DNA from 3 places in the Acidovorax sp. JHL-9 genome. Region 1 is predicted to be linked to each of the others. Evidence: predicted binding sites of a transcription regulator. Region 1 holds the regulator's gene; each other region holds the start of a gene.

Evidence for each region. Region 1 encodes FNR, which switches genes on or off when oxygen is low (the NO sensors DNR and NnrR bind a similar motif). Its sites were predicted from a motif close to TTGATNNNNATCAA; they were not measured.
Region 2: a site for FNR is predicted at 1,341-1,354, ahead of K225_RS0103765 (universal stress protein). Genes of this name have one in related genera too.
Region 3: a site for FNR is predicted at 2,002-2,015, ahead of K225_RS0108870 (nitrite reductase). Genes of this name have one in related genera too.

What each region holds. Positions count from the first base shown of each region.
Region 1 is NZ_AUEX01000008.1:57,157-60,259, forward strand. It holds gene hemN (oxygen-independent coproporphyrinogen III oxidase) at 1-892, opposite strand, end outside; gene fnr (fumarate/nitrate reduction transcriptional regulator Fnr) at 1,083-1,805, shown strand; gene K225_RS0106640 (hypothetical protein) at 1,827-2,120, opposite strand; gene K225_RS0106645 (FixH family protein) at 2,178-2,450, opposite strand; gene ccoG (cytochrome c oxidase accessory protein CcoG) at 2,525-3,103, opposite strand, start outside.
Region 2 is NZ_AUEX01000003.1:185,706-188,808, forward strand. It holds gene K225_RS0103760 (tripartite tricarboxylate transporter substrate binding protein) at 1-628, shown strand, start outside; gene K225_RS0103765 (universal stress protein) at 822-1,259, opposite strand; gene K225_RS0103770 (2OG-Fe dioxygenase family protein) at 1,386-2,147, opposite strand; gene K225_RS0103775 (hypothetical protein) at 2,177-2,668, opposite strand.
Region 3 is NZ_AUEX01000011.1:11,631-14,733, forward strand. It holds gene upp (uracil phosphoribosyltransferase) at 1-51, shown strand, start outside; gene K225_RS0108870 (nitrite reductase) at 158-1,876, opposite strand; gene K225_RS20625 (GGDEF domain-containing protein) at 2,261-3,103, opposite strand, start outside.

The sequences.
Region 1 (3,103 bases):
CCGTAGGCAAGGCAAAGTGGTCCATGCCTACATAGACGTAACCGGCATCAATGAACGCGTCCAGCGAACGCGAAAGCATGGTCACCTTGGCGGATGCAGCGGGCAATTCTGTCGAGATGATGCGCCGCTGCGGCTTGAAACGATCGGGCAAATGGGCGTAGGCATACAAAGCGATTCGGTCGGGGCGCAACTGGGCCACCTGTGCCAGCGTGCGATCAAACGACTCGGGTGTCTGGCGCGGCAGCCCGTAAATCAAATCCACATTGACCGACTCAAAGCCCAGCGCACGAGACGCTTCCACCAATGCAAACACCTGCTCTGCGGGCTGAATGCGGTGCACGGCCTTCTGAACCTCGGCATCAAAATCCTGCACCCCGAAGCTCAATCGATTGAAGCCGAGCTCCGCCAGCACCGCCAGCCGCTCCGAAGTGACCGTGCGAGGATCCACCTCGATGGAATACTCACCACCCGGCGCAAAGGTGAAACTGCGCCGCAGCGTTGCCATGAGCTGGCGCAGCCCGTCGTCCGAAAGGAAGGTCGGCGTGCCGCCCCCGAGGTGCAACTGGCTGACCACCTGTCCGGTGCCGCAGTGGGCCGTGTGCAGATCAATCTCGCGGCTGAGGTAGCGCAAATACACGTCGGCACGGTCATGGTGCTTGGTGATGATCTTGTTGCAGGCACAGTAGTAGCACAACGATTCGCAAAACGGAATGTGGACATACAGCGACAACGGCAGTGCCATGGCCGTAGCACCAAGCCGGCGCTGTGACAGTGCCAACACATAGTCCTCTTGCCCAAAAGCCTCCACAAACCGGTCAGCCGTGGGGTAGGAGGTATAGCGCGGTCCTGGAATGTCAAAACGGCGCAGAAGTTCTGGGGTAACAGCGGTCATGGGAAAATATCCTTGCGTGCATCGGTACTGTGCCGTACCCTTTGGCCCACGTCCTTGACCTTAATCAAGAAGACGAATGGGTACAGGGGGGACAATTTGATTCAAGTCAGCCGCCACGCGTGCACCACGGGACAATGGAGTCCCAGCAGATACAAGCCAATTACCCTGACCTGTCCAGGTCCCAGTGCCCATGAACCCGCAAACCATCAAAGTCGCCTGCTCCAACTGTAACCTGCGAGAACTGTGCATGCCCGTAGGCCTGAACGAGCAGCAGTTGCAACGCATTGACGATATCGTGGCAGTGCGGCGAAAAATCAAGCGGGGAGGTACGCTCTTTCGCAATGGAGAGTCGTTCACTTCTCTCTATGCCATTCGCACTGGTTTTTTCAAGACCTGCGTCGCTACCGAAGATGGGCGCGACCAGGTCACAGGCTTTCAGATGGCGGGTGAAATCATTGGACTCGATGGCATCGTCAACGACCATCACACCTGTGATGCAGTCGCCCTCGAAGATGCCGAAGTGTGTGTCATGCCCTTTGATCGCATCGAAGAACTATCGCGCGAAGTCACGGCGTTGCAACACCACGTTCACAAGATCATGAGCCGGGAAATCGTTCGTGAACACGGTGTGATGCTTTTGCTGGGCAGCATGCGCGCAGAAGAGCGCCTGGCCGCGTTCCTGCTCAACCTGGTGCAACGCCTGCATGCCCGCGGGTTCTCGCAGTCCGAACTGGTATTGCGAATGACACGGGAAGAAATCGGCAGTTACCTTGGACTCAAGCTGGAGACAGTCAGCCGCACGTTCTCGAAGTTTGTGGAAGATGGCACGGTAGAAGTCAAACAGCGCCATGTCCGCATTCTGGACACCGAGGCACTCAAGCGTATTGTCAACAACCAGCAGGCTTGTCACTGATCGCTGTTCAGGTATGGGCCGTCACGGGCATGACGATGCCTTGTGGCAATCGTCCGGTCGGGCATCCGGAGGCACGGGGCAGCGGTTGAGTTCAAAGGGTGACATGGAGAGCAGCGTTGTCAGCGCGCTGGCAGCCATGGTAATGATCCAGAACGCAAAGAACGCAAGGGTATAGACCCCCTGGCGGGACAGCGTCAATGGTTGACCGAGCCAATGAAGATCCTGTGGATCCACCATGGCGAAAACCAGCATTTCCAGGATCCCGGCCACCAGAAAAGCGGGCCATGCAATCCACATCAGGCGTTGTGTCCACATCGTGTGTTTCCTCGGGGTTGCGGGGAGCGTTTGTATGCGACCAGTTGGGACTCTCGTTCAGCGAGGCTGATCTACGGCAGGTGTCGCCGCATGGTTGCGGCCCTTGAGCGCAGGGGCCAAACTTTTCTCTGGCTGTGCCAGCGTCTGGTTGATCTCAATCCCTTTGCGGTAATAGTCCTCCTCGACGACGGGGTCCGGCCGACTCACGGCAAGCCACAGCGTAATGAAGCCGGCGATCACCACAATGACCGGTCCGGCAATCACCAGCCAGACATGCCCAAACTTCCACCATGGCTGGGGTCCGGGAGTAATAACGGGGCTGGTTGGCATGGAAGCTCCTCAGGTATCAGCATACAGGCCACAAGACGCCATGCAGCGCACAGCGTGACCTTCACTCAATTGACTCAGCGTGGCACCAGGAATATGGATTTCTCAGTCACTTTGCCGCCGCTTTCCAGTGCAGATATATCGAAATGAATCGCATGGGAACCAGGGGCCGCAGATCCATACGGTATCTGCAGTCGCACCGCGACCCAACGGGATTCTGCAGCACCAATGTCCACCTCCTGCTCCGAAGCCACTTCCAAGCCATCCAGCCCGCTCGCAGTAATGCGGTAGCGCTGTGCGGCCTCTGTGGCATTCATGATCTGCAGTCGATAGACATTTTCAAGCTTGCCCCCCGCAACAATGCGGGACAAGGCGGCACGGTCACGCACGATGTCCACCTTCAGGGGGGTGCGCGTGCTCAGGCTGGCCAGCATGCCCACACACAAAGCCACCAGAACCGCGGTGTAGATGAGCACGCGAGGGCGCAAGACATGGCGCAAGATTTGCGACTGGCTCCAGCGATGCAGAACACCATTCTGGGTCGAATACCTTATCAAGCCTCTGGGGTAATGCATCTTGTCCATCACGGTATTGCAGGCATCCACGCAAAGACCGCAGCCAATGCATTCATATTGCAAACCCTTGCGGATGTCGAT
Region 2 (3,103 bases), on a different contig from region 1:
GACCGCCGTGGCCCATGTGGCCTGGACGCCCGTGATCATCGCCACCAGCGTCAACAGCAAGTACAAGACCCTGGCCGACGTGGTGGCTGCCGCCAAGGCCGCGCCCGGCACCATCACCTATGGTTCGCCCGGCAACGGCACCTCCATCCACCTGGCGGGCGACCTGTTCGAGAAAGCCGCAGGCATCAAGCTGAGCCACATTCCCTACAAGGGCTCCAATCCCGCGCTGATGGATGCCCTGGCGGGGAACGTGGACCTGCTGGTGTCTTCGGTGCCCTCGGCCATGGGTCAGATCAAGTCGGGCAAGCTGCGCCCCCTGGCCGTGACCTCGGCCAAGCGCAGCTCGTCGCTGCCCGAGGTGCCCACCGTGGCCGAATCGGGCTTCAAGGACTTTGACGTGAGCACCTGGTATGGCGTGCTCGCCCCGGCCGGCACGCCTGCCGCCGTGGTGAACACCCTCAACGCCGAAATCAACAAGCTGTTGGCCACTGCCGACATGAAGGCCGCCATCCAGGCCCAGGGCGCAGAACCCGAAGCCATGTCGGCAGCACAGTTCGGCACCCTGCTCAAGACCGACTACGCCAAGTGGAAGAGCATCGTGGAAGCCTCGGGCGCGAAGATTGAATAACCCCCTGAGGCGCTTCGCACCCTCCCCCTGAAGGGGGACGCACCCGGTGGCCTGGCGAAGCCAGTTCCACGGGTGCACTGGTCTGGGGCGTGCCCATTCCACGATCAGAAGGCTGCGGGTGATGCGCAGGCTGATCGAGAATCAAAACGAAAAACGGCTCCTTGCGGAGCCGTTTTTCATGGAGCAGTAACGCTCAGTCGCGCACCACCAGCACCGGAACATGCACCACACCCAGCACACGCTGCGTGACGCTGCCCAGCACCAGTTTTTCCAGGCCGCGGCGACCGTGCGACCCCATCACGATGAGGTCGGCGCCCGTGCTTTCGACGGCCCGCACGATGGCGTCATGCACCGCATGGCCTTCGCCCACCACGGCAGTGACCTGCACGCCCGCATCGGCCATGGCCTGCTTGGTGGCGTCGAGCGCACTGCTGGCCTCGGCCGTGGCGGCACTCAGGTATTGCGCCTGGCCATAGGCGAAATCGGCCCCCACACCCGTGAACGGGTAGGGATCGATCACATACAGCGCCGTAACGGCACTGCCAAACGTCTTGGCCAAGGCTGCCGCCTTGGACACCGCGAGCATGGAGGTCTTGGAACCGTCCACAGGAACCAGAATGTGCTTGAACATGGTGCTTCTCCTCAAGTTGATGGTGCCAGGCCAAGGCCTGGAAATAGGGAGTCAGTGTGGCCGCCCATTCTGGCCTGCATCTTGATTCGCATCAAATCATGTTGCAGCGGCAAGCCGGCCTGCCCCCTAGGCCACCGCATCCGCCCCCTGAAAACTTCCGCGCCGGCAGGTTACCACCAGCGTGTCGCGGTAACCACCGGGCACCAGGGGCTGGATGGGCGTGGTCTCATGGATCATGCGGGCATCGTCGAGCAGCATCAGCGACCAGGGCGCACTCAAGGTAAACCGCTGGCCTGCAGGGCCCGCCGCCTCGAACACCCGCGTTTCACCGCCCTTTACGCCCTCGCGGGCCACCAGGAAAACCGCCACCAGGTCCACACCATCCCGGTGCGCGCCTTCGGGTGTGGGGCGGCCAATGCCATCGGTGGTGTCGATCCGAAACTGGTGCGCCTCGACAAACCAGCGCGCGGGCGCGTCGGGCGCGGCAAACACCGTGTCGGACAGCGCGGCCAGCGCCGCCAGCAACTGACTCCACACAGGCCGCGCCACCGTCTCGGCCGTCATGGGCGCGAACCAGCGCTCCATGCCACCATGCAGTGCGTTGTATTCGAGCGGCTGCCAGTGGGCCCGGTGCGCCACCTGCACCACCTCGCCGTGCACCACTTCAAAACAGGCATGGCGACGGCGCCGGTAGCGGCCACCGTCCTTCAGAAAATCATCGGGGGGCAACGCGGCCCAGTCAGCCGCCAGGGCCAGCAGATCATCGAGGTGGCAACCGGACCACGCAGCCACATCGGGTGGCGACAGCACGGCGTAGCCGGTCTTGCGCAGCTGGTCGGCCACGCTATCGGGACCGGTGAAAGGAGGAGAAAAAGTGACTTCGGCCATGCAGCCGAGCTTAAGGCAACGCTGGCAGCTCAGTCGCGGTTTCCATGGCCCTTGCCGCGGCCTTCACCACGGCCATCGCCACGCCCGTCCCGGCGGTCACCGCGGTCGTGCTTGCCGCCCCCCCGGCGATCATCATTCCAGTGGCGGTCATCCCGACCGTTGTTGCCAGGCTGGCCGCCGTAGTACTGGCCGCGCACAGGCTCTTTCACGAAGTACACCGGCTGGCCGCAGGCGTTGTAGCGGGCGCAGTGCTTGGCCCAGTTCTTGGCATGGCCGGGCGGCACATGCATGTAGATCGGCGAGCGCGGCACCATCACCGCCGGCCGGTGGATGATCACGGGCTCGGCGTAGATCAGCGGTGGCGGCGGCGCATTGCCAATGTCGATGCGTCCATACACGCCGGGGACCACCTGCCCTCCCACGGTGGCATTGACATAGGCCTGGGCATGGGCGCCGGTGGCTGCAACCAGCAGCACCGCCGTGGCGGCCCCGGAAATCAGGTGACGAAAGTTGAGGTTCATGGTTGAGTCTCTGTGGATCGGAATGACCCCTTTGTAACAAGATCGGCGGGGTTTTCCGGCAAAGGCTGCGCAAAAAATGTAAGCAAATAATCAATTACCGTGCAATGGTATCCACGAATTTCAGCTTCAGCGCCCTATTTCAAAGATCTTGCAGCTATGCATTTGAGAGCGCTTGGCAAGCCACACATCGTGCAGCAATGCCTCCTGCAGTTGCATGCAGTGGCATGAAGCCATCCCCCGCCTGGCCCAGGAGACCGCGTTGCCCTGCGAACGCCACCCATTCGCCCGTGCCAGTTTTGATGCCCCCGGGCCCTGCTGGCCCCCACCGGCACATTCAGCAAACGTGCGCAGGACCATGCGCTCACGGGGGCACTCCTCACGGCATCCGCACAGGTGCAGCCCACGCCCCGCATGCTGCGCCGGGTTTGCCGTTGC
Region 3 (3,103 bases), on a different contig from region 1:
ATCCTGCCCGGCCTGGGCGATGCGGGTGACCGCATTTTTGGCACCAAATAGTCCGCCAACGCCATAAAAAAACCGCCGGCAGGAAATGCTCCTGCCGGCGGTTTTTTTGTAGCCACCACCGCGAAGCCCGAGGGGGCTGCGCGGCGGCGCCGTCACATCAATACACGTCGTGCTGCGTGTTGTACACGTTGAAGTGGCCGGTCGGCGTGATCAGGCGAGGGTCCTTGATGACCTTCTTGAGCTTGAGTGTCTTGTCGTCGACCACCACCATGGCGCTGATCTTGTCCTTGGCACTCCACACCGAGAACCAGACTTCGTCGCCGGCCTTGTTGAATTCCGGCTGCACGACGCGCTTGGCACCATCGTCCTTGATACCAGCCCACTCGGCGATCGGCAGCGTGACATAGCCCTTGTCCAGGTTCTTCATGTCATACACCACCACCGACTGCGAGATCTTCGGATCGGGGTTCAGCGGCGCATCCGAATACAGGTGGTTGGACTTGGGGTGGCTCTTGATGAACAGAGCGCCGCCGCCTGGGCCCTTGAGCTTGGCCACTTCCTTGAAGGCGTATTGCTTGTGCTTCTTGGGGTCGGTGCCGATCAGGGAGATGGTTTCGTCGCCCAGGTGACCGGTAGCCCAGACAGGACCGTATTTCGGGTGGTTGAAGTTCGCGCCGCGGCCGGGGTGGGGAATCTTGCCCACATCGACGATGGCCGCAAGCTTGCTGTCCTTGAGGTCGAACACCGAAATCTTGTTGCTGTTGTTGGCAGCCACCATGAAGTAGCGCTTGGTAGCATCCAGGCCGCCGTCATGCAGGAAAGGTGCCGAGCCAATCTCGGTCATCTTCAGTGCGTTCAGGTTGGAATAGTCCACCATCAGGGTCTTGCCGGTCTCCTTGACGTTCACGACAAACTCGGGCTTGAAGTGGCTGCCCACGATGGAGGCCACGCGCGGCTCGGGGTGGTATTCCTGCGTGCCCACCACGTTGCCACGGGTGGAGACGATCTTCAGGGGTTCCAGCGTGTCGCCATCCATGATGACGAACTGTGGCGGCCAGTAGGTGCCGGCAATCGCGTACTTGTCTTCGAAGCCCTTGAACTTGCTGCTCTCAACCGAGCGCGCTTCCAGGCCGGTGCGGATTTCGGCCACCGTGTCGGGTTTTTCCATCCACAAATCGATCATGTTGACCTTGGCGTCACGACCGATCACGAACAGGTAGCGGCCCGAAGCCGACATGCGCGAGATATGCACCGCATAGCCGGTCTTGATGATGCTGATGATTTCCTTGGTGTCACCGTCGATCAGCGCGATCTCGCCCGCATCGCGCAGCGTGGTCGAGAAGATGTTGGTGATGTTGTAGTTGTTCATCTTCTTCTTCGGACGCTGGTCCGCAGGAATGACGACCTTCCACGTTTTCTTCATGTCCGCCAGGCCGTACTCTGGCGGGACTGGAGGATCCTGCTGGATGTAGCGGGCCATCAGGTCCACGTCGGCCTCGGACATCTCACCCGAGGTCTGCCAATTGGGCATGCCGGCGGGCGAGCCGTAAGCGATGAACACCTTGAGGTAGTCCGTGCCCTTGGGCAACGTGACGTCAGGCGTCAGTGGCTTGCCGGTGGCACCCTTGCGCAGCACGCCGTGGCAGCCAGCGCAACGCTCAAAGTAAATCTGGCGGGCCCGATCGAACTCGGCCTGCGTCATCTTGGGCGCCTTGGGATTCGAACTTTGGTACATGGCCACATCGGCCAGAGGTGAAGTACCTGCCTGGTAATTCACCTCGGGTGCCGATGCACCCTCCTTGTGTTGTGCCGCAGCGGCCAGAGCCAGAGTGGACAGTGCCAGGGCCGCAAGGCGCGCCAGCTTTCGGGTTGTCATGGGAACTCCTTTTTTTTCACAGCCCATACGCTCATTCCATCCTGAAAGATCGCCCGCCGAGGGCTGCGACGATATGGTTTCGGCAGACATGGTGGCCATTCTTCGACGGGTGTCCTGGGCCCACTTTGATGCGCGTCAAACAACCATTTAACTTGCATCATTCACCCCGAGACACACCAATAATCCAACAACCGATACAAGAAACCAACCCATGAAACCGCAGCTTTTCTGCCCTTCCCCGTTTCGCGCCAAAGCCACACCGTGGGCACCCTCCACGCCTTGGCGCTGGCCACGTTCGCGGCCGGCCTGTCCGGGGAGCCTGTTTACGATCTCCCAGGGTTGCCAGCCATCGTTGCCTCGCCCGTGATCAACTCACGCATGCCCTCAAAGAGCCCTTGCCTCCACCCTGTTGCGCCCATGCTCCTTGGCCAGGTACATGGCCTCGTCCGCGCGCTGCAAAAGGGCATCTGACGAATCGCCGGGCAGGTATTGCGTAGCCCCGATGCTCACCGTCAAGGCAATGGGGCCACGATCGGTGAGCACAGGCTGGCTGGCCACCATGGCACGAAGGCGCTCGGCCACGGCACGGGTGCCCTCGCTGCTGGCGTTGGGCAGAAAAATGGCAAACTCCTCACCGCCCAGCCGCCCCATCACGTCCTCCTTGCGCAGGCAGCCGGTCGCCAGGCGGACAAAGTGGCGCAGCACGTCGTCGCCACTTTTGTGCCCCCAGGTGTCGTTGACCTTTTTGAAATGGTCCAGATCCATCGCCAGCACAGAAAGACCAGACGGCGTGCGCTGTGCGCTGCTGATGGCCTTGTCCATCAGCGTGAGAAACGCACGCCGGTTGAACACATTGGTCAGCGGGTCCATCTCGGCCAGGTGGCGCAACTCGCTGGTAATGTATTCATTGGTGAGCATCAGCGTGCCAAATGCCATCATCACCAAGGCCAACGTGGCTTCCAGCACCACGAACTGCGACAGCAGCGCCACCATGTCGGCGCCAGCACCCCCACCCACTTCAGGCGTGGCCAGCCTGAACAGCAGCGGACGCAAGAACAGGAAAAGCCCATGCAGGCCCGCCACGAGGGCAAACAGATAGCGTGCCGGCACATTGCGAAAGCCACCCCGCGCCAGGGTGTGGGCTGTCAGCAAAAAGCATGCGCCAGAAACCGATCCCGCCAACGCAAACCGGACTCCCAGGTGCGGCTGCACCACCGTGAAATACGC